4 regions of the Sinorhizobium sp. CCBAU 05631 genome follow, and region 2 is predicted to be linked to each of the others. Evidence: predicted binding sites of a transcription regulator. Region 2 holds the regulator's gene; each other region holds the start of a gene.
What was found. The regulator LexA, encoded in region 2, represses DNA repair genes until DNA is damaged. The targets are predictions, from matches to a motif close to TGTTCNNNNTGTGTTCNG.

Region 1: a site for LexA is predicted at 3,757-3,774, ahead of SS05631_RS02550 (PA0069 family radical SAM protein). Genes of this name have one in related genera too.
Region 3: a site for LexA is predicted at 2,662-2,679, ahead of parE (DNA topoisomerase IV subunit B). Genes of this name have one in related genera too.
Region 4: a site for LexA is predicted at 3,039-3,056, ahead of ruvC (crossover junction endodeoxyribonuclease RuvC). Genes of this name have one in related genera too.

What each region holds. Positions count from the first base shown of each region.
Region 1 covers NZ_CP023063.1:541,658-547,316, forward strand. The annotation lists gene SS05631_RS02530 (F0F1 ATP synthase subunit C) at 54-281, shown strand; gene SS05631_RS02535 (F0F1 ATP synthase subunit B) at 357-974, shown strand; gene SS05631_RS02540 (F0F1 ATP synthase subunit B) at 988-1,473, shown strand; gene SS05631_RS02545 (ribonuclease HII) at 1,559-2,257, opposite strand; gene SS05631_RS02550 (PA0069 family radical SAM protein) at 2,535-3,692, opposite strand; gene SS05631_RS02555 (glycosyl transferase) at 3,866-4,402, shown strand; gene moaB (molybdenum cofactor biosynthesis protein B) at 4,685-5,227, opposite strand; gene SS05631_RS02565 (4-(cytidine 5'-diphospho)-2-C-methyl-D-erythritol kinase) at 5,230-5,659, opposite strand, start outside.
Region 2 covers NZ_CP023063.1:1,473,348-1,479,006, forward strand. The annotation lists gene SS05631_RS07380 (hypothetical protein) at 141-428, shown strand; gene SS05631_RS07385 (YrbL family protein) at 629-1,417, shown strand; tRNA gene SS05631_RS07390 (tRNA-Cys) at 1,636-1,709, opposite strand; gene lexA (transcriptional repressor LexA) at 1,975-2,685, opposite strand; gene SS05631_RS31345 (hypothetical protein) at 2,920-3,087, opposite strand; tRNA gene SS05631_RS07405 (tRNA-Ala) at 3,400-3,475, opposite strand; gene SS05631_RS07410 (sugar phosphate isomerase/epimerase) at 3,563-4,333, opposite strand; gene SS05631_RS07415 (hydroxyacid dehydrogenase) at 4,330-5,340, opposite strand; gene SS05631_RS07420 (DUF2264 domain-containing protein) at 5,337-5,659, opposite strand, start outside.
Region 3 covers NZ_CP023063.1:1,162,301-1,167,959, reverse strand. The annotation lists gene SS05631_RS05680 (YceI family protein) at 1-320, shown strand, start outside; gene SS05631_RS05675 (FAD-binding oxidoreductase) at 327-1,643, opposite strand; gene SS05631_RS05670 (alpha/beta fold hydrolase) at 1,677-2,597, opposite strand; gene parE (DNA topoisomerase IV subunit B) at 2,796-4,859, shown strand; gene SS05631_RS05660 (GNAT family N-acetyltransferase) at 5,005-5,478, opposite strand.
Region 4 covers NZ_CP023063.1:3,052,675-3,058,333, reverse strand. The annotation lists gene SS05631_RS15030 (MBL fold metallo-hydrolase) at 1-809, shown strand, start outside; gene SS05631_RS15025 (YebC/PmpR family DNA-binding transcriptional regulator) at 936-1,682, shown strand; gene SS05631_RS15020 (LLM class flavin-dependent oxidoreductase) at 1,927-2,928, opposite strand; gene ruvC (crossover junction endodeoxyribonuclease RuvC) at 3,098-3,610, shown strand; gene ruvA (Holliday junction branch migration protein RuvA) at 3,860-4,477, shown strand; gene ruvB (Holliday junction branch migration DNA helicase RuvB) at 4,625-5,659, shown strand, end outside.

The sequences.
Region 1 (5,659 bases), 930 kb from region 2:
CAGCCGCCCGGGGCGCAAATCCTAAGCCGCAACACCATTCGAAGGAGTCAATCATGGACGCGGAAGCAGCAAAGTTCTTGGGTGCAGGTCTTGCATGCCTTGGTATGGCCGGCACGGCTCTCGGCCTCGGCAACATCTTCGGCAACTATCTCGCTGGCGCTCTGCGCAATCCGTCGGCTGCTGACGGCCAGTTCGGCCGCCTCGTATTCGGCTTCGCCGTTACGGAAGCTCTGGGCATCTTCTCGCTGCTCGTAGCCCTGCTCCTCCTCTTCGCCGTCTAATAACGGCTGAAGCTTCGGCCGCGGTCCCTCGGGTTCGCGGCCGCGCATATCTTTAAGTGCACCTTGGAGGTGAGCATGTTTGTGACCGCGGCCTATGCCCAGCAGTCAACCACCACTGAAGGCGCCGAAGCACACGATGCCCCTGCGGCCGGTGAGGTGCACACCGAAACGGGTGTGGCCCACGAAGGCGAGCATGGTTCCGGCGTGTTTCCGCCCTTCGATTCGACTCATTTCGCTTCGCAGCTGCTCTGGCTGGCGATCACCTTCGGGCTTTTCTATCTCCTGATGTCGAAGGTCATCATTCCGCGCATTGGCGGGATTCTCGCAAAGCGCCATGACCGCATCGCCCACGATCTCGATGAAGCCTCCCGCTTAAAGGGCCAGGCCGATGCCGCGATCGCTTCCTACGAGCAGGAACTGGCGAATGCCAAGGCCGAGGGCCACTCGATTGCCGACACGGCCCGCGAAGACGCCAAGAGCAAGGCGAATGCCGACCGCGCGGCCGTGGAGGCCGAGCTCACAAAGAAGATTACCGCTGCCGAAGCGCGCATCGCCGAGATCAAATCCAAGGCGCTTGCCGATGTCGGCGCTATCGCCGAGGAGACGGCCACGGCCGTCGTCAAACAATTGATTGGCGGCAACGTCACGAAGACCGAGATCGCTGCGGCGGTCAAGGCGTCAGCCGGCAACTGAGGGGCAGGGAACAATGGCACTTGATGCGACTTTCTACGCCCTCGTCGGCCTGATCCTCTTCTTCGCTCTCATCGCCTATCTGAAGGTGCCGGGCAAGATCGCCGAAGCGCTCGACGCGCGTGCCGACAAGATCGGCAACGAACTTGCGGAAGCCAAGCGCCTGCGCGAGGAAGCCCAGGCCCTGGTTGCCGAATACCAGCGCAAGCGCAAGGATGCCGAGGCGGAAGCCGCCAACATCGTCGCTGCCGCCCAGCGCGAGGCGGAGATGCTGGCGGCGGAAGCCAGGCAGAAGACCGAGGACTACGTCACCCGCCGTACGGCCCTTTCCGAACAGAAGATCAAGCAGGCCGAAAGCGACGCAATCAACGCGGTTCGCGCGGCAGCCGTCGATCTCGCGATCAGCGCAGCCGAGAAAGTGCTTGCGACCAAGACCGACGCGAGCGCACAGGACGCCCTCTTCCAGAAGGCGCTCGGCGAGGTCAAGGGACGCCTGAACTAAGCTCCGAATTTACACTTCGCGCATTAAGAGCCCTGCTTCGGCGGGGCTTTTTCTTTGGCACGGGCACTAGGGAAGGGGTTCTTCGTCAGGAACTGACTTCGAGCGGTTCGGCGCTCATTGCCATGGGTTGCTCTTGCTCCTGCCGAAACGGGCGGAAGCTCATCCGATGCAGCGAACACGGTCCATGGCTGTCGATGGCGTTCCGGTGCCGGACCGTGGCATAGCCTGCGTGCATGGCAAAGCCGTATGCGGGAAAGGTCGCGTCGGCGCGGGCCATCATGCGATCGCGGGTGACCTTCGCGACGATGGAGGCGGCAGCGATCGACACGGAGCGGGAATCGCCCTTGATGATCGCCTTCGCGTGGCAGGCGAGGCCCTGCGGAACGTCGCGGCCGTCGATGAGTGCGAAGCGCGCCGCCACGGACAGGCCGTCGATCGCGCGGCGCATGGCGTCGAGGCTTGCCTTGAGGATGTCGGTTGCGTCGATATGTGCCGCCGAGGACGAGGCGATCGACACGGTCGCCGTCGCCATGATCTCGTTGAACAAGGCCTCGCGCTGCTCGGCCGTCAGCAGTTTGCTGTCGTTGAGACCGGCCGGCACGGCCTCGGAATCGAGGATGACGGCTGCTGCCACCACCGGACCGGCAAGCGGGCCGCGGCCGGCTTCGTCGGCGCCGGCGACCGGCCAAAAACCATCCCGCTTGGCGGCGATTTCGAAGCTGAAGTCCGGAAGCACCGGCTCAAGTTGAAAAAGCGGGGAATCGGACGACTTGCGACGTGACATGCGGGGGACCCTCGCATATTCGCCCGATTCCCTTCAAGCCCCCCGGTACGTGTGCGGCGGTAAACCGGGAGGAAAGCCAGCGCCATCCTGAGGCAAGGGTGGCGCCGGAACTGAATATGAGATGAGAGGGTCTTTTCGCTCCCCCACACATTCGCGGCTCGTCTCGCACCCTCCTAACGCGCGTCGCGTTCAAACGCATTCACGCGGCGCGCTTTAGGTCTTTGTTTTTGTGCATGTCGTCATCCCAAAACCGCTGCACACTTTTGGGCGACATGCATTAAAGCAGCGACAGCTGCACTCCCATTCCCAGCGGCGGCACGAAGAGATCGTGCCGCAATTGGCGACGGGTGAGGTTGAGCTCCAGGCGCTTGGCGGCAAGTTCGAAGCGGCGGCCGATCTGCCAGGCATAGGGACCGGCGCCCTTCATCCGCTTGCCGAACTCGGCGTCATAATCCTTGCCGCCGCGCATCGAGCGGACGAGCGACATCACGTGTCTGTAGCGGTCCGGATAGTTTCTGAGCAGCCAGTCACGGAAGAGCGGGCTAACTTCCAGCGGCAGACGTAGGAGAACGTAGCTTGCTTCCGTAGCGCCCGCCGTTTTCGCGGCATCGAGCACCCGCTCTATCTCATGATCGTTGAGAGCGGGAATGATTGGTGCCACCATCACGCCGGCGGGAATGCCTACTTCAGAGATCGCGCGAATGGCTTCGAGCCGCTTTGGCGGTGTCGATGCCCGCGGCTCCATGGCACGCGCCAGCTTGCGGTCGAGGGTGGTCACGGAAATGCCGACGCGCGCCAGACCTTTTTCCGCCATCGGTGCGAGGAGATCGATGTCGCGCGTCACCAGGGCCGACTTGGTAACGATCATCACCGGGTGATTGGCGGCCTTCAGCACCTCGAGGATCTGGCGCATGATGCGCCACTCTTTCTCGATCGGCTGATAGGGATCCGTGTTGGTGCCGATCGCGATCGGCCGCACCTTATAATCCGGCCTCGCCAATTCCCGTTCCAGCAAGCGGGGCGCGTCCGGCTTGGCGAAGAGCTTCGATTCGAAATCAAGCCCTGCCGAGAGCCCCATATAGGCATGCGTCGGCCGCGCGAAACAGTAGATGCAGCCGTGCTCGCAGCCTCTGTAAGGATTGATGGAACGATCGAAGGAGATGTCCGGCGACTCGTTGCGGGTGATGACGTTGCGGGGTTTTTCGACCTGAACTTCCGTCCTGAACGGCGGCAATTCCTCAAGCGTCTGCCAGCCGTCGTCGAACACTTCGCGCGTCCGCGGTTCGAAACGTCCGCTCATGTTGAGGGCGGCACCGCGTCCCCGCCGACGATCGACGTCTATTCTGGCACCCGTACCGGTGACGATCGCTTCAGCCAGCTCTGCGCTATTGCCGGGCGCAAAGGCACCCTGCCTGAGTTGAGGCAGCTCGGTCATGGAAATCTCCTCGGAACCGATTTGCGACTTCGTTCCGCTCTGATTATTTTCCTAGCGCATCGAAACGAACAAAGCAAGAACAAATATCGCTGTAGGTCGGGAATGGCCGAGGGAAGCAGCTAACCTCCCTTAAGAATTATGGTATTTGATGCAGCTATGCGCTAGGAGACGGTATGCTGACGATCATAATGGAGACACGCGACAACGAGGCGGAACTCGCGCAGACCTTGTCCGTGCTCGTCGCCGGGGCCGTCGAGGGGCTCGTCAGCGACGTGATCATTTTGGATCACGGCTCGAGAGATGGCTCGGTACACGTCGCCGATGCGGCCGGCTGCCGCTTCTGCGCCGAATGGGACCTCGCCGATGTGGTCCGTTCCGCGCGCGGTGATTGGCTGATGCTGCTCGAGCCGGGGGCCCGTCCGATAGGGCGCTGGGTGGACGAACTCATCGAATATCTGGCGCTCAACAAGGATCCGGCCCGGTTTTCACCATCGCGCATGCACAGGCGTCCGTTCTTCAAGCGCTTGTCGCAACGGGCCGCGCCGCTGGAAACCGGGTTTCTGCTGCGCAAGCAGGATGCCGTGGCTGTCGCGCGTGCCGATATGCAGCTCAGCGACATCGCCAATGCCCGGGCAGTCCGCAAGCTGGCGACCGAAATCGTTCCGGCCTGGGTTGCTCTCGGCAATCGATCTTTGGCCGCGCCTATTTGAAACAGTCCAAGTGCTGCAGCCACACAAGAGGGAAGTGCCTTGCGGCACCCCCTGAAACGATTCTCAAATGACCTTGCCTAGGAAAGGGCTTGCCATGCTGCTCCATCTCCTTGTGGTGGGGCATCATGTCGTGTGACTCTCTAGCTCTTTCCACGGGGAAAACGGAAAGAGGCGTCTTCGCTTCGCCTTGTACGAATGCTCGCTAGGTGCATTGTTCCGGTGAGCTGACGAGTAGCAATCTAGCGAGTTCAACCATGCGTGGCTGTTCCAAACGGAACAGGGTCAGCCGCGTTTCAGGTGTTCGTCAAGCCGGGGCATGATCTCAACGAAGTTGCAGGGCATGTGCCGGTAGTCGAGCTGCTGTTTCAGGATTCCGTCCCAGGCGTCCTTGCAGGCGCCGGGCGAGCCGGGCAACACGAAGATAAAAGTGGCATTAGCAACGCCGGCCGTTGCCCGCGATTGAATTGTCGACGTGCCGATCTTGTCGTAGGAGATCCGGTGAAACACTTCCGAGAACCCATCCATACGTTTCTCGAATAGCGGCTCCAGCGCTTCGGGCGTCACGTCTCGGCCGGTGAAGCCGGTCCCGCCGGTGGTGATGACGACGTCGATCGCCGCATCCAGCGTCCAGGCCTTTACCTGATCGTAGATCTTCTGGCGGTCGTCGGGCACGATTGCGCGCGCTTCGAGCCGATGTCCGGCGTCGCGGATGCGTGCCTCGAGCGTGTCGCCCGACTTGTCGTCGGCGCGCGTGCGGGTATCGGAAACCGTGAGGACCGCGACCCGAACCGGAATGAAGGAACGTGTTTCGTCGATGCCGGGCATACCTAATCTCTCATCCCCGCGGTTCGGGTAGCGTGAACGTACCACTCGGCATGACCGGCGGAAATGCGCTGTGCCGCCGCAGCCGCCCTTTCGTCGCTGTCGAAGAGGCCGAAGCAGGTGGCGCCCGAACCGGACATACGCACCAATTTGGCTTCTGCGGCTCGCAACGCAGCCGACACCCCCTCTATCGTCGGCTCCAGGGTTTGCGCCGGTCGCTCCAGATCGTTGCGCATACCGGCAAGCGCCGTCAGCCAGTCCGCCGCCGTGCGGGCGCCTTGCGGAAGGGTGAGGGGAGGGTTGCGCTTCTCGGCGAGCATTCGGAAGATGACCGGGGTCGAGACGGCAACGAGCGGATTGACGAGGACGATCGCAAAGGACGGCAGATCGGCAAGCGGGGCAAGCTCTTCGCCGATCCCCCGCGCAAGCAGCGGC
Region 2 (5,659 bases):
CATCTGCGCCGCAGAAGTGAGGCTGCTAATACAAATGCTTTTCCGATTTGCCAAGCGATTTTTCAAAAAAAATCTTGGGCCGCGGTTGTCACCCTGTGGAGAAGGCACCAACTGTTGGGGAGTTGGATTAAAGAGGCATAATGGCGAACGGCGGCAAGAAGAGATATTTCGGCATCGATCCGCAAACACGTCAAATCGTGCTCGGCAACTGGCGAATTCGGCTGCCCGACTCGCCGGCCCTGCGCATCTTGATCGGGTCGCTGCTCGTCGTCTGTGGCCTGCTCGGTTTTCTGCCGGTTCTCGGTTTCTGGATGGTCCCGCTCGGCCTGCTCGTATTGTCGCATGACATCCCTGCAGTGCGCCGCGCCCGCCGGAAGCTCGCCGTCTGGTGGGCGCGTCGGCGCGGCACTGAGAACTCCGGGAAGTAGGCCGGGCACAGGCCTGCAGTTCCTCCCACTGGGAGGACGGCCGGAAGGTTGCTTTCACCCGTCGCTCCCTGTCACAGTGGCAAGACTGCAACTACCGCATACTATGTACGGTAGAGATAGCGCCGCCAAGCACGCCGCTCTTGAACTTTTCCCCCAGACACAGTTTTGTTACAAAACTGTCACAATCCGGGGTTCAGAAAATGTTCGACGACAGGATCGAACTTTCCGACTGGCGTGAATGCGCTGCCGGACATCAGCGCAGCATTTTCGAGAATCGTCTCCATCCGAGTGTTCTCATCAAGGTTCTGAAGCTGGGATCCAGAGAAGCAAGCGGCACACGCCAGTCAAAGAGGGCGTTTGCATTCCTCAACCAATTCAAACGTTTCGGGGCCTATCGAACGTTTCGGCGTGAAGTCGACGAATTCCTTGAGCAGGCGAGAAAGTTCTCCCTCGCGGACGCCATCGAACTGCCGATACCGAAGATATTCGGCTTCGCCCAGACCGAGTACGGCCTGGGGCTCGTGGTGGAAAAAATAACCAGACGCGATGGGAAGCTCGCGCCCACCCTCGCTCAGTTGGCGTTTTCGGGGCAGCTCACCGCCAGGCATCTCACGATGATCGACGAAATCTTCGAACGGTTTCGCCGCCTGCACATCGTCATGATGGATGTAAATCCCGGCAATTTCGTCGTTACCGATCGCCGCGGTTACGATGAACTCATCTGCGTCGATGGGACGGGAGAGAAGAGTTTCTTACGCATTTTCGCTCTCTGTCGCCGTGCGAACGACATCAAGCTCAGACGGATGCGTTCGAAGCTGCTGACGAAGCTGGCGAGAATATTGGAGCATCCAGCCGCGATAGACGGAGAACAATCTGTCCACGCCGCACTGATGCGGCATTCAAAGCCGACCGGCCGCTATCTGCGCTTGTCAACTGCCTCGCCGCATCCGGCGCTCTTGGCGGCGGTCTTGTCGAGCGTACCGGTCTAATCGCCTCAACAGCTAAAGCTCCGGGGCAGGTTCGCGCCAAGCTTATATGGCTCGGCAGGCGAAAAATGCCTCGATTCAACTTTGGGTCGCCGATCGACGGGCTATAAACATCGACCTGAGCTGTGGGAAAACCCTGGAGCAGATTGCTACCAGCCAAGGGCGTGGCACCGGATCGAGCACCTGATCTCGTGACGTAGAATCGGCAATTAGATGTGTAATGGAGGCCTCGCCCGGAATTGAACCGGGGTACAAGGATTTGCAGTCCTCTGCGTCACCACTCCGCCACGAGGCCTCTCGTGCTCGTAAAATCGAGCGATGGCGGGCGTTTAAAACGAATCCATGTGGAGCGCAAGAGGGAGACGTTCAAAAAAGACGCCCACAAACAGCTTTGAACAGGCCGGAATACGAGAGCGCTTCTTGCCGGTGGCATGGCGGACGCCGAGACCAATAAACGCCGGCCGCAGTAAGCGAGATCACGGAAGGCAAAGAGAACAGTTCTGTCGTCGCGACCGCGCGAAACGACCGCACACAGGATCGGCACAGGAACCCAAATCGGCCTAGTGATAGCGCCGGATCAGACCGACGAGTTTGCCCTGAATTTTCACGCGGTCGGGTCCGAAGATGCGCGTTTCGTAAGCCGGATTCGCCGCTTCCAGTGCGATCGATGCGCCCTTGCGGCGGAATCGCTTCAAGGTTGCCTCCTCGTCGTCGATCAGGGCGACGACGATGTCGCCCGGGCTGGCGGTGCTGGCGTTGCGGATGATCACCGTGTCGCCATCGAGAATGCCCGCCTCGATCATCGAATCGCCCTTGATTTCGAGGGCGTAGTGCTCGCCGCTGCCGATCATCTCGACCGGCACGGAAATCTCGTGCGTATTGTTCTGAATGGCCGAAATCGGCACGCCGGCGGCGATCCGGCCCATGACCGGCACTGTCATGGACGCGCTCTCGACCGGCGGCGTTGGCGCCGGCTTCGGTGCCGGGGGCTTGCCGAGGCTGCCCTCGATGACGCTCGGCGAGAAGCCGCGCCGCGGCTGGGCTGGGCTCGAATAGGCTTCCGGCAGCTTGATGACCTCGAGCGCTCGGGCCCGATTGGGTAGCCGGCGAATGAAACCGCGTTCTTCCAGCGCAGTGATCAGCCGGTGGATGCCCGATTTCGACGCAAGATCGAGCGCATCTTTCATCTCGTCGAAGGAGGGCGGGACCCCGGATTCCTTCATCCGTTCATGAATGAACAGAAGCAATTCCTGTTGCTTGCGGGTCAGCATGCGCGTCACTCCAGATTCGCGAAACAAATCAAGAACAGAAACTATCCGTTCCATATGTGTTCCGCAAGCACTTAATATTCCGTGAACTCATGCGTCGAGGCGCGTCCGCTATCAGGGCGGCACGGACGGTTTGTGGGTATCGATGGTGGTGAAGACTTGCGTGCGGCAAGCGTCACACAAAGGCGAGCGTTTGCTCACCTTTGACGACGCTGTGCATCGTCTTGACAAGCCGTCCTAGTAGGCGAGGCGCAGCCCGCCGGGGCTAAGAACGTCGAAGTCGGGTTCAGGGTAGGGGCCGTACCACTGGGTGTAGGTCGTGTTGCCCGTAGCGCCTGTCGTGGCGCATCCTGAAAGTGTGAGAAGAGCGATTAAGGCGGCGGCGATCAGAGATTTGAGAGGCATGGTAGTCCCCACTTGCGGGAGTTGCCGATATGCAATGATGCCAGGTGCTAAGTCTCTCTCAAATCAGGCTCTTTGGCAAGCGAGGGGCAAGGCGGGAAGACGGCACATCGGGTGGAAAACACCGCTCCCTCTGACTTCGGGTCGCTCGCTTCTTAACGGAATTCGCGTTCGCAATGGGTCTGCTGCGAATACAGTCTGAAGTGGTGGTCGTCCGAGGGTGACGAGCCACGTCGGATCGGCCCGCTACAGAGATGTCGCTGATGTCTTAGCGATGTTCTGTTACCTATGTCTCCGGGTCGGACAAAGGTCGTTTGGTGGAGTCGAAGGGAGTCGAACCCTCGACCTCCGCAGTGCGATTGCGGCGCTCTCCCAACTGAGCTACGACCCCAGCCGTTCATCTATATAGGCGGATTTGAGCGCCCGCGCCAGTCCCTCCCGGCGTCTCGCGTGGGGAGGATCGGGGCCGTCGTGGATGTCACTCGAGGAGAATTTGCTTGAGCGTCGCGGCGTCCTCGATGAAGGCGGCGGGATCGTCATTGGCGACGAATTCCAGCATTGCAAAGCGTCGCCCGGTCCAGCGCGATGCGGGGAGGGCCGTGAGGACGCTTCGCCAATAGTCGGATGCCGATGCCAGGGGAAAACGGTTGCGATTTCGATCCCAGGCGAAGACGTGGACATGAGATACATGCTGACCGATGCGGGCGACCTCTGCGAGCGCCTCGCCGAGCTCCAGCCCGGGCCGCGGCTGCCAATAGAGATAAACATTGTCGTGGGCGATCGCGTCGATCAGGCGGCTTGCCGAGTCGGTCGTGTCCGTCAGCGATTGCGGGTGATATTCCAGCGAGACGGTCACGCGGTGGCGCGCGGCTTCGGCGCCCATGTCGCGGATCGCCTTTGCGGCATCACGTCTTTCGCCTGCGCTGTAGTCCTTTGAATCGCGCCGGCGGGTGCCTGGCCAGATGCGGATATTCGAGGCACCGAGTGCAATCGCGCTCTCGAGCGCACGCCTGAATTCGATGAGGTCGTCAGTCGGTGGCGCGACATAGGATCCGTAGGATGTCGTCAGTTCGGCCCTTGCGCTGAGGAGCCCGACGATCCGGGCGTTGGACGTGTCGCCCGGAGCAATATGAGCGTCGCCTGCCCATTCGATCGCCGCAAGACCGGCGCTCCGGGCTAAGCCGACGATTTTTTCCGGAGGCAAGCTCCTGAAGGTGACGGTGCAGAGCCCCGGTTCGAAATCGCTCATGCCATGCGCTCCAGGTCGTGCTTGCGGACTTCGAACAGCAGCTGCCGGCCTTCCAGAAAGCGCTCGATTTCGTCGACGGCCATTTCGCCGAGTCGCGTCCTCTCAAGTCCGATGGCGCCGGCAATGTGCGGCGTTAGGAAGACGTTCGGCAAATCATAGAAAGGCGACGTTCCTTCCGGCACCTCGGGATCCGTCACGTCGATGACGGCATTGATTGCGCCCGTCTTCAGCCGGTCTATCAGTGCGGCCTCGTCCACGAGCGCACCCCGCGCCGTATTGATCAGTGTCGCACCGTTCTTCATCAGGGACAGCCGCCGCCCGTCGATCATGTGCTGGGTCTCGGGCAGAGAAGGCGCATGCAGCGAGACTATATCCGAATGCGCCATCAGCGTCTCGAGATCGGCTTTTTCGACACCGATAGCCGAAGCGCTTTCTTCCCCGACCACGGGATCGTAGAGCAGCACCCGATAATCGAAGGGGCGAAGCAGGTCGATCACCCGCCTTCCGATCCGCGAGGCGCCAACGATGCCGATGGTGCGGCGGTAGTTTCCAATAGCCTGCCCCTGCAGCAGCTGGATGCGCTGACGCCCTCTGTCGGCGGCATAAAGGTCGCGGAAGCGAAAAACGTGCTTGCCCGAAAAAATGATTGCCGCCAGCGTGAACTCCGCGACCGGCACGGCGTTGGCTTCGGCCGCATGGCTGACGGTGATTCCTGCATCGAACACGGACAAATCGATCAGGTCCTTGACCGTTCCTGCCGCATGGACGATGAGCCGAAGGCGAGGGGCCGATCGAAGGGCGTTCGCATCGAAGCTCGGGGCGCCCCAGCCGGTCACCAGGATCTCCGCTTCGGCGAGCAAGCGGCTTCCCCGGCCGTCGCCGAAAACGGTCATGGGTTGCCGATCGAGTATGCGAGCGAGACGGTCTATGCGTGCGAAAAGTTCCGGTGTGAGTACGTGTTCCGTCCTTTCGGGCTGCATCGCGAAGGCAATCGCCGGGAGGGTCATGACATGCGTCCCGGAGCTTGCATGGCGCTGACCCTTACGCCCTCTTCGGCGACGGTGCGCAGTTCGGCGATCTCGGGGACAGCGGGCGGACCTTCCCAATCGCCCGACACGGCCGAGATGTCGCGAACGGCCAGCACGGCGCAGCGGAGAATAGTCTCACCGGCGGGGATCGTGCCGCGCAATTGCGGCACCAGGGTCTTTGCGGCGATGAGATTGGTATTGGGCGCCGCCTTCTGTGCCAGACCTTGGCGCGTGACTGTCGAGCCGAGGTCGTGGATTCCGCTGAAGTCCTCTTTGCCGATGGCATAGGCCCAACCCG
Region 3 (5,659 bases), 310 kb from region 2:
GGGCCAGGGAGCGCCGCATCGAGAATTTCCTGCGGTCGAGCGCGGTCTTCGACACGGCCAATTTTCAGACCGTGACCTTCCGCTCCACAAACGTCACCCAGACCGGCCCCGGTAGCGCGACGGTAGAGGGTGCACTGACGGCGCGTGGCAAGACGCGCAAGGAACGCTTCGCCGTCACCCTGATCGACTGGGACAAGCGCTCGATTTCCTTCACCATCCGCGGCAGCATCCGCCGCTCACCCTACGGCATGGACGTCGGCACCCCCATTTATTCCAACGTGGTCGAGTTCGACATGAACATTAAGGGAGTGAGGCGTTGACCGTCGTCAGCCCTTGAAAGCAAGCGCCGTGCGCCTCCAGAAATCCGAAACGATAGCCGGATCTCGCAGCGCTTCGAGTTTTTGCCAGGACGGGAAGGAGGCCTCGAAAACCGCGGGGCTCATGCGGAAATCCGCGCTCGGATTCACCGCCCCGCCGACTTCGACGGCAATGCGGTCCAAAGCGTCGAACAGTTTTACGGTCGCTTCGCCTTGATAGGCGAAGTCCAAGGTCAGTGCGAAACCCGGCCGAGGAAAGGAAAGCAAGCCTCGCCCTTCGGCGTCCCCGAAACGGTGCACCGCAGTCAGGAAGGAGGCGTGGCCGTGTTCGCGCGCGGTCTTCAAGAGGCGAAGCGTCGTCTCCTCGGCATTCTCGGCCGGATAGACGCTTTGGTGCCGACAAGGACCCAGCGGCCCGTAGAGCCGGTGCCAGGCACCGAGCCGGTCAAGCGGATGGAAATAGGACGTCCATTTTACCGTCGAGACCATTTCACCGGGCGCTTCGCTGCGAAAGCGATATTCGTTAAGGGCCTTCACCGTCAGGGAATTCAGCGGATTGAACGGCGGGGACAGGGGCAGCGAAGGCTTTGGTCCCTTGGGGATGTCCGGATATTCGCAGGATGCGTCGGCGTGATCGGCAGCCCAGAGCACGCCCCTGCCCGTCCGCCGGCCGCCGGCCATTTGATCGATCCAGGCGACGGAATATTCATGCTCTTCGCCGACACGGTCCACCAGTGCGAAATAGTCCTCGAGACATTCGAAGCGAATGGTGTGCTGTTGGACATGCGGCGAAGGCACTTTCATCAGCCGCAGTTCGGCATCGAGGATCAGTCCAGTCAGGCCCATGCCGCCGATCGTGGCGGCAAAGAGCTCGGCGTTCTCCTCGGCGGAACAGACCAGACGTTCGCCGTCCGAGCGCAGCAGCGTCAGGCGCCGGACATGATTGCCGAAGGCGCCGCGGGCATGATGGTTTTTGCCATGAACGTCATTGGCGATGGCGCCGCCGACCGTGACGAGACCCGACCCCGGTGTCACCGGCAGGAAGAAGCGATACGGTATGACCTTGACGAGAATGTCGCGCAGCGTGGCGCCGGCCTCGCAGGTCATCACCCCGGTCCCCGGATCGAAGGCGAGGATGCGGCCGTGCCTGGCGCCGTCGATCAACGTTCCTCGATCATTACGGCAGACATCGCCATAGCTCAGGCCGTTGCCGAAGGGCAGATAGGCCAGGGGCGCGCCCGTACCGAGCCGATCCTCGTAGTCGTCCGGCGAGATGGCGCCTCGGGGATGCTCCTGCAGCCAACGCCAGCTTTCAACCTTGTTCATGCGGAATTTCCATTAACGACCGCGAGCATTCGGCTAACGCTCAAGAATCCAGTTCAGCGCATCCCGCCAGTCGGTCATGCGCACCGGTGTCCCATGCGAACCGGTCTCAAACAGCACGAAGCGAGCGGGATAGTCCTTGCTCTTCAGCGAGCGATAGAGCGCAACCTGCGCCTCGGCGGCATAGACGCTGTCATTGCTGCCATGGCTGAAGAACATCGGCAGCCTTGCCTTGTAGGCGGCACTCTCCTGAAACGCTGGGTCCGCGACCCCGCCCATCACCATCATGCCGCTCAATACCGCGGTCGCCTGCTGATCGCGCGATATGCCCCAGCAGATGAAACTGCCCATGGAAGCGCAGGCCAAGACGACCGGCCGGTTGCCGGATCGCTCGGCGGCAAAGTGGATCAGCGCCGCAATATCAGCCACGCCTGCCGCATCGAAGGAGCGCACGCTTGGCGCATAATAAGTACCGCCATTGTTGACCGCCAGATTTTTCAGCCGGTTGAAATTACCGCCGAAGGAGAAGTCGTTGGCGCCGAGGCGGCGGTCGCCGCCGCGCCCGTGAATGAAGATTACCGTGAAGGCTGCCCCACGATTCCCGCCGACGCGCGTGACGTCGAGAGAACGGCTGTCGAGGTCGAGCGTCTCGTTGGCCTGGGAACTCTTGACGCCGAGCGATAAATAGGCCCGCTTGACGCGCCGCTCCGGAATCTGATCGCGACCGTTGATGTCCCTGATCTCCTGGTAGTCGATAACGCGGAAATCGCCGCCATCCTCCTCCCGCAGGATTCCGGGATAGCCGAACAATGAATCCTTGTAGGGCTGCAACGGTTTCGCCTCGGCGGCGAGGACAACGCTTGAAAGGAGCAGCGCGGCAATCAGGCACCGGACGGAGAAAACAATTGTGGACATAGACACCCGACGGGCTCCCTGGTTCGGCTCATGCCTTGCCATCGGCACCTTCGCGACGCAACACTCAAGCCGCAATTCACCGCATTGTCGGGCCTTCACATCCGCAAATTCGCCTTTTGTTCGCGCTTTCAGCAAGACTCTGGCAGAATTCCGGTGATTCGGACGCCAGGGGATGGCGACGGCGACGCGGTCTTGCTATTGCCTTGCCGATAGAGACGACAGGAACGATCTAACCACTCCATGGACGACAGCAGCGACCTCTTTTCCGCCATGCCCTTGCAGCCGAAGCCGGCCGATGCCGGCGCGCCGCGCAAGCCGACGGCGCCTGCCGCCGGCAACGATGTAGCGCGGCCCGCACCGAAGAGCAGCGATGGCAGCGATTACGACGCTTCGGCAATCGAGGTCCTCGAGGGGCTGGAACCGGTACGCCGGCGGCCGGGCATGTATATCGGCGGAACGGACGAAAAGGCACTGCACCACCTCTTCGCCGAGGTGATCGACAACTCGATGGACGAGGCGGTCGCCGGCCACGCCAACTTCATCGAAGTCAACCTCGATGCAGAAGGCTTCCTGACGGTGACCGACAACGGCCGCGGCATTCCGGTCGAAAACCACCCGAAATTCCCCAACAAGTCGACCCTCGAAGTGGTCATGACGGTGCTGCATGCCGGCGGCAAGTTCGACGGCAAGGCTTACGAGACTTCGGGCGGCCTGCATGGCGTCGGTGTTTCGGTGGTCAATGCGCTGTCGGACTCGCTCGAGGTCGAGGTGGCGCGCAACCGCAAACTCTACCGGCAGCGCTTCTCCCGCGGCATTCCGCAGGGCGGACTCGAAGAGCTCGGCGAAGTGCACAATCGCCGGGGCACCAAGGTCCGCTTCCATCCGGACCCGCAGATTTTCGGCCCGCATGCCCGCTTCGAGCCGGCGCGGCTCTTCCGCATGGCCCGCTCCAAGGCCTATCTCTTCGGCGGCGTCGAGATCCGCTGGTCCTGCGACCCATCGCTGTTGCCGGAAGGCTCGGAGACCCCGGACAGGGCAGTGTTCCACTTCCCCGGCGGTCTCAAGGACTATCTCGCGGCGACGCTCGGCAAGGAATTCACCGTCACCCGCGAGATCTTTGCCGGCAAGTCTGAAAAGGCGGGCGGCCACGGCTCGCTCGAATGGGCGGTTACCTGGTATGGCGGCGACCAGCAAATCCACTCCTACTGCAACACGATCCCGACGCCCGAAGGCGGCACGCACGAGGCGGGGCTGCGCATCGCGCTGACCAAGGGCCTGAAGAACTACGCCGAACTCACCCAGAACAAGCGGGCCGCGATCGTCACGACCGACGACGTGATGATCTCGGCAGCAGGGATGCTCTCGGTCTTCATCCGGGAGCCGGAATTCGTTGGGCAGACGAAGGACAAGCTGGCGACCGTCGAAGCCCAGCGCATCGTCGAAAATGCGCTCCGCGACCCCTTCGACCACTACCTCGCCGACAATCCGGCGGAAGCCGCAAAGCTTCTCGACTGGGTCATCGAGCGGGCCGAAGAACGCGTCCGCCGGCGCAAGGAAAAGGAAGTCAACCGCAAGACCGCGGTGCGCAAGCTGCGCCTTCCCGGCAAGCTCGCCGACTGCGCGCAGAACACGGCGGAAGGCGCAGAGCTCTTCATCGTCGAGGGTGACTCGGCCGGCGGCTCGGCCAAGCAGGCGCGCAATCGCGCCAACCAGGCGATCCTGCCCTTGCGCGGCAAGATCCTCAACGTCGCCAGCGCCGGCCGCGAGAAGCTCGGCGCCAACCAGCAGATCACCGATCTCGTCCAGGCGCTCGGGTGCGGCACGCGGTCGAAGTACCGCGAAGAGGACCTCCGCTACGAGCGCGTCATCATCATGACCGACGCGGACGTCGACGGCGCCCACATCGCCTCGCTGCTGATCACCTTCTTCTATCAGGAGATGCCGGAGCTTATCCGCAGCGGCCACCTCTATCTCGCGGTGCCGCCGCTCTACCGCTTGAGCCAGGGTTCGAAGACGCTCTATGCCCGCGACGACGCGCATCGCGAAGAACTGATGCGCACCGAATTCAACGGCCGCGGCAAGGTCGAGATCGGCCGGTTCAAGGGTTTGGGCGAGATGCTGCCGGCGCAGCTCAAGGAAACGACCATGGATCCGGCCAACCGGACCCTGCTCAAGGTCGAGATCGACGACGTCGATTTCGAGGGCACGCGCGAGGCCGTCGACAACCTGATGGGCACAAAGGCCGACGCCCGCTTCCGCTTCATCCAGGAGCGCGCCGTGTTCGCGGAGAATCTGGATATTTGAGGCGCTTGCCGGTCATTGGCGCAATGCATAGATGCCCCTCACCCTAGCCCTCTCCCCGCGCGAGGAGACTGCGCGGCATCGCCCCTTCTCCCCGTCAGCGGGGAGAGGTCGCGGCAGCGGGATGAGGCGCAACAGCCGCTCCCGCTCAAGTCGTCGTCTGCCCCACGCTTTTCTCCATGAACAGGCTAAGCGGATCGGGCAGATAGCTGCCGAAGGGCGGCCGCTCGACGTAACCGAACGATCTGTAGAGGCCGATCGCCTCCGGCTGGTAGATGCCAGTCTCCAGTCGAATCGTGGAGAGGCCCAGTTTTTCCGCCTTCGCTTCCAGCGCAGCGAGAAGCCGTTTGCCGACTTTCAGCCCCCTCGCCTCCGGATCGACGAACATCCGCTTGATCTCGGCCGTCCCGTCGCCGGCGTCCACGAGCGCGCAGCAGCCGACGATCGTGCCGTTGGATCGTGCGACAAGGAAGGACACCGTCGGCTTTTCCAGGATCGAGACGTCGACCAGATGGTTGCTTTCAGCCGGATAAAGCGATGCCGCGTAGGCATCGGAGAGTTCGAGCAGGCGGACGATGGCCGGCTGGCGCGGTGGTTCCTCGGCGATGGTGATGGGGGTCATTTCAAGCCTCAACTCGGATCCTATCGATCCGTATGATCGATGCGACGAAACTAACGGCAATGACGAACGGCGCCAATACGTCAAACGGCGCAGGAAGAGCTGCAATCAATCCGGGTGACGGGACGAAACAATTTGTTTTGTGGGGCGGCGATTTTGCCCTACTTCGGAAACAATCGAAGCT
Region 4 (5,659 bases), 1.6 Mb from region 2:
TCGCCATCTGGTTCATCCATGCGCTCTGGCCGGAGCCGGCCCATGCGCAGGATACCTCCGCCCCGATCAGCCAGTGCCAGGCGATCGCCGCAGCCACGCCGGCGGCGACCTTCGTCAGCTTCGCAGCACCCGAGGTCGCGCCCGTCGCGGCGGCGGCCGACGGCGAAGTCACCATCACCTATGTCGGCCACTCGACCTTCCTGATCGAAACGCCGGGCGGGATTTCGATCGCCACCGATTACAACGGCTGGTTCCGGACCGCGACGCCGCCCGACGTCGTGACCATGAACAAGGCCCATTCGAGCCACTATACGCTGACGCCGGACCCGGCGATCCGTCACGTGCTGCATGGCTGGGGCGAGGACGGCGAGCCCGCCGACTACGATCTCGTCGTCGGCGACACCTATATCCGCAACGTGACGACCGACATCCGCTCCGGCTTCGATGGCATGGAGCCGGACGGCAATTCGATCTTCATCTTCGAGGTTGCGGGTCTCTGCATCGGCCATCTCGGCCATCTGCACCACGAGCTCGACGACAGCCATTACCGGCAGATCGGCCGGCTCGACGTTTTGATGGTGCCGGTCGACGGCGGCCTGACGATGGGGGCGGAAAGCATGAGCCGCGTCACGTCGCGGCTGCGCGCCGCGCTGATCCTCCCGATGCACCGGCGCGGACCGCCGATCGGCGATTTCCTGGCGATGTTCGGCGACGACTATGACAAGAGCTTCGCCACCGGTCCGAGCATCACGGTTTCGCTGCGCACTCTGCCGAGCAAGCCGCTGATCCATGTGCTCCAGGGGGTTTGACGGGCGGAACTGCATTTGCGCGTGAGTCGAATTCCGCGTGCCGGAACGGTGGCCCTGCTGGACGAAAAGCGGCAATGAAACTATAAGGCGCCCGATCCCAACAAATTCATGCATGCAGAGGGCGTCATGGCTGGCCATTCACAGTTCAAGAACATCATGCACCGCAAGGGCCGTCAGGATGCGGTGCGCTCGAAAATGTTTTCCAAGCTCGCACGCGAAATCACCGTCGCTGCGAAGACTGGCCTGCCCGACCCGGGCATGAACCCGCGCCTCAGGCTCGCCATCCAGAACGCCAAGGCGCAGTCGATGCCGAAGGACAATATCGAGCGCGCCATCAAGAAGGCTGCCGGCGGCGACGCGGAGAACTACGAGGAAGTCCGCTACGAGGGCTATGGCCCGGGCGGCGTCGCCGTCATCGTCGAGGCATTGACCGACAACCGCAACCGCACCGCCTCCAATGTCCGCTCGATCTTCACCAAGGCCGGCGGCGCACTCGGTGAAACCGGTTCGGTGTCCTTCTCCTTCGACCGCGTCGGCGAAATCACCTACCCGCTTTCGGCCGGCGACGCCGACAAGGTGATGGAAGCGGCGATCGAATCGGGCGCCGACGACGTGGCGACGGACGAGGAAGGCCACACGATCATCTGCGGTTTCGAAGATATCGGCGACGTTTCGAAGGCGCTCGAAGGCGTGCTCGGCGAAGCCGAGACCGTCAAGGCGATCTGGAAGGCGCAGAACACAGTGCCGGTCGACGAGGAAAAGGCACAGTCGCTGATGAAGCTCATCGACAACCTCGAGGACGATGACGACGTCCAGAACGTCTATTCGAACTTCGAGGTGTCCGAGGAAGTGCTGGCGAAGCTTTCCGCCTGAGGTCTGTTCGGCGCTGGGCAAGCGGGCGTAATACCCCCCTCTGCCCTGCCGGGCATCTCCCCCGCAGGGGGAGAGATCGGCAAGCGGCGATGTTCCGCTCAATCAATTGCTCGTCACGCGAACCGTGAAAACTGGTCTCTTTGACATTCGCAAACTCAGTGCCAGGCAGCGCTTTGCTTCTGGCCGATCTCCCCCCCCTTGGGGGAGATGCCCGGCAGGGTAGAGGGGGTGGCACCCTTTGCGGTCAAGCAGCCCGCGCCAAATCCGCTTGCGCCTGTGCGAATAGCTTCAGCGAGTGCAGCCGCTTCTCCATGTCGAAGATCGGCATGGAGACGATCAGCTCGTCGGCCCTGGTGAGATCGACGAAGGACGCGATCTTGCGGCGGATGGTTTCGGGACCGCCGACGACCCCATAGCTCATCGCATGGTCGACGAAGATTTTTTCGTCCGGAGTCCACAGCCCCTCCATCGACCGGACGGGCGGCGGGAAGCGACCACGCGCATTGCGGCGAAGCGCCACGAAGGATTGCTGCATCGAGGTGAAAAGATAGTTGGCCTCCTCGTCCGTGTCGGCCGCAACGCCCATGACGCCGACCATCACCTGCGGCTTGTCGAGCTGCGGCGACGGCGTGAAGCGCTCGCGATAGATCTCGAGCGCGGAGAGCAGCATATCCGGCGCGAAGTGCGATGCGAAGGCGAAGGGAAGGCCGAGCATGCCGGCGAGATGGGCGCTGAAGTGGCTCGAGCCGAGCAGCCAGATCAGCACGTTCGAATCGGCCCCCGGCACGGCGATGATTTTCTGATCTTCGCTGACGGGCCCGAGCAGCGCCTGAAGCTCCACGACATCATTCGGGAAATTGTTCGAGCTTGCTTCCATATTGCGCCGGAGCGCCTGCGCCGTCCGCATGTCGGTGCCGGGCGCACGGCCGAGGCCGAGATCGATACGGCCGGGATAAAGGGCGGCAAGCGTGCCGAATTGCTCGGCAATGACGAGCGGCGAATGGTTGGGGAGCATGATGCCGCCGGAGCCGACGCGGATGCTCTGCGTCGCCGAAACCACATGCGAGATGACGATCGAAGTGGCGGCGCTGGCAATTCCCTTCATGCCGTGATGCTCGGCCAGCCAGAAGCGCCTGTAGCCATTCTCCTCCGCTGCGATCGCCAGCCGGCGCGAGTTTTCCAGCGACTGGGCGACGCTGCCGCCTTCGGTAATCGGCGACAGGTCGAGAACGGAAAAGGGCAGCATGGCAAACGCTTTCAATTAAGAGAAATTGATCGATCGCAATGTAGGTTCAAGTTTCTTTGCGCCAAGGCCCCGCCTGCGTTTTTCCTTCGGCGGATGTCGTTTCTGTGTAATGTTTTTGTTTTGTTCACTTTTTGCTGGCAGCGTCCCGTTGACCGACATAGGGTGAGCCATGCAGACGACGATTCGCATCATCGGCATCGATCCGGGCCTGAGACGCACAGGCTGGGGCATTATCGAGACGCTCGGCAATTCGCTGCGTTTCGTCGCTTCCGGCACGGTGACCTCCGACGGCGAGATGGACCTTGCCTCGCGCCTCTGCCAGTTGCACGACGGGCTTGCCGAGGTGGTGCATGGCTACCAGCCGCACGAGGCGGCGGTGGAACAGACCTTCGTCAACAAGGACGCGACGGCGACGCTGAAGCTCGGCCAGGCGCGCGGCATCGCCATGCTGGTTCCGGCGCGCGCCGGCCTCCGGGTCGCCGAATATGCACCGAATGCGGTGAAGAAGGCGGTAATCGGCGTCGGCCATGGGGAGAAGCAGCAGATCCATATGATGTTGAAGGTGCTGATGCCCAAGGCCGAGTTCAAGGGCAACGACGCCGCCGACGCGCTTGCCATCGCCATCTGCCATGCGCACAACAGGCAGGCGATCACCAACCGCCTTGCGGCGCTTGCGGGGTAGGGCAGGCAATGGCGGCTAAGCCCATCCCCCTCTGGCCTGCCGGCCATCTCCCCCACAAGGGGGGAGAATATTGCCGCTGGCCACTGGTTCCTACCGAAAGGTTTCAGCAAGTGGAACGCTGCCGTGGAGGCACGGATCGTGCCACTCCTTTTCTCCCCCCTTGTGGGGAAGATGGCCGGCAGGCCAGAGGGGGTGCGCGGAACGCAAGCCTCAAAGGGACGTACAGGGACCCAGAAAGACGGAAGCCAGATGATAGGCAAGCTCAAAGGCACCATCGACGAAATCGGCGAGGACTATGTCGTCCTCGACGTTCAGGGGGTCGGATATGTGGCCTATTGTTCGGCCCGCACGCTCGCCAGGCTCGGCTCGGCCGGTGAGGCTGCGGTGCTTTTCATCGAGACCTATGTGCGCGAAGACCAGTTGAAGCTTTTCGGCTTTCTGTCGGTCCTCGAGCGCGAATGGTTCCGCCTGCTGCAGACCGTCCAGGGAGTGGGCTCGAAGGTGGCGCTGGCGCTGCTTTCGACGCTGACACCCGGCGAACTCGCCAAAGCCATCGCGCTGCAGGACAAAACGTCGGTGGCGCGCGCGCCAGGCGTCGGACCGAAGGTGGCGGTGCGCATCGTCACCGAGCTGAAGAACAAGGCTCCGGCCTTTGCCGGCGACATGGCCCCGACGATCGGCCTCAAGCAGGAACTGAGCGAGGGAGTTGCCTCTGCTCCCGTCGCCGATGCGGTGTCGGCGCTCACCAATCTCGGCTATTCACGCGACCAGGCGGCGAACGCGGTCGCCGCGGCCTTGAAGAATGGCGGCGAGGGGGGTGACAGCGCCAAGCTGATCCGCCTGGGATTGAAGGAGCTGGCGCGCTGAGGCGGGAAGCCTTTCTGCAGCCACAATGGAATAGGAGTGAGGGTGTGCGCGATCGCACTGGATTGACTGCCGCCCGCGCACTAAGGTTGGGACACGCGGGGGCGAAATCGAGCGGCCGCGCGATCCATCCCGCAACGGAAGTTTGAGATGACTGAAGCCGCACGCCTGATTGCGCCGGAAAAGCGGGGCGAGGACCTCGATGCGACGCTGCGCCCGCAGTCGCTCGACGATTTTACCGGCCAGGCGGAAGCGCGCGCCAATCTGAAGATCTTCATCGAGGCGGCCCGCAACCGCGGCGAGGCGCTCGATCACGTTCTCTTCGTCGGCCCGCCCGGTCTCGGCAAGACGACGCTCGCGCAGATCATGGCGAAGGAACTCGGCGTCAATTTCCGCTCGACCTCCGGCCCGGTCATCGCCAAGGCCGGCGATCTCGCGGCGCTGCTCACCAATCTCGAAGAGCGCGACGTGCTGTTCATCGACGAAATCCACCGGTTGAACCCGGCGGTCGAGGAAATCCTCTATCCGGCCATGGAGGATTTCCAGCTCGACCTGATCATCGGCGAAGGGCCGGCGGCGCGCTCGGTGAAGATCGATCTTGCCAAGTTCACGCTGGTGGCGGCGACGACGCGCCTCGGTCTCTTGACAACGCCGTTGCGCGACCGCTTCGGCATCCCGGTGCGGCTCAATTTCTACACGGTCGAGGAACTGGAACTGATCGTCCGTCGCGGCGCGCGGCTGATGGGCCTCGGCATGACCGATGAGGGCGCGCGCGAAATCGCCCGCCGGGCGCGCGGCACGCCGCGCATCGCCGGCCGGCTGCTGCGCCGGGTGCGCGACTTCGCCGAGGTGGCGCGGGTCGAGGCCGTGACGCGGGAGCTTGCCGACGAGGCGCTGACGCGGTTGCTGGTCGACAATATGGGACTTGATCAGCTCGATCGCCGTTACCTGACGATGATCGCCCATAATTTCGGCGGCGGCCCCGTTGGCATCGATACGATCGCGGCCGGCCTATCGGAGCCGCGTGATGCGATCGAGGATATAATCGAACCCTATCTGATCCAGCAGGGTTTCATCCAGCGCACGCCGCGCGGCCGCGTGCTGACGGCGAACGCCTGGAAGCATTTGGGGCTCAATCCGCCGAAGGATGTCGAGGCGGCCCAATTTCGTCTGACACTCGAGGAG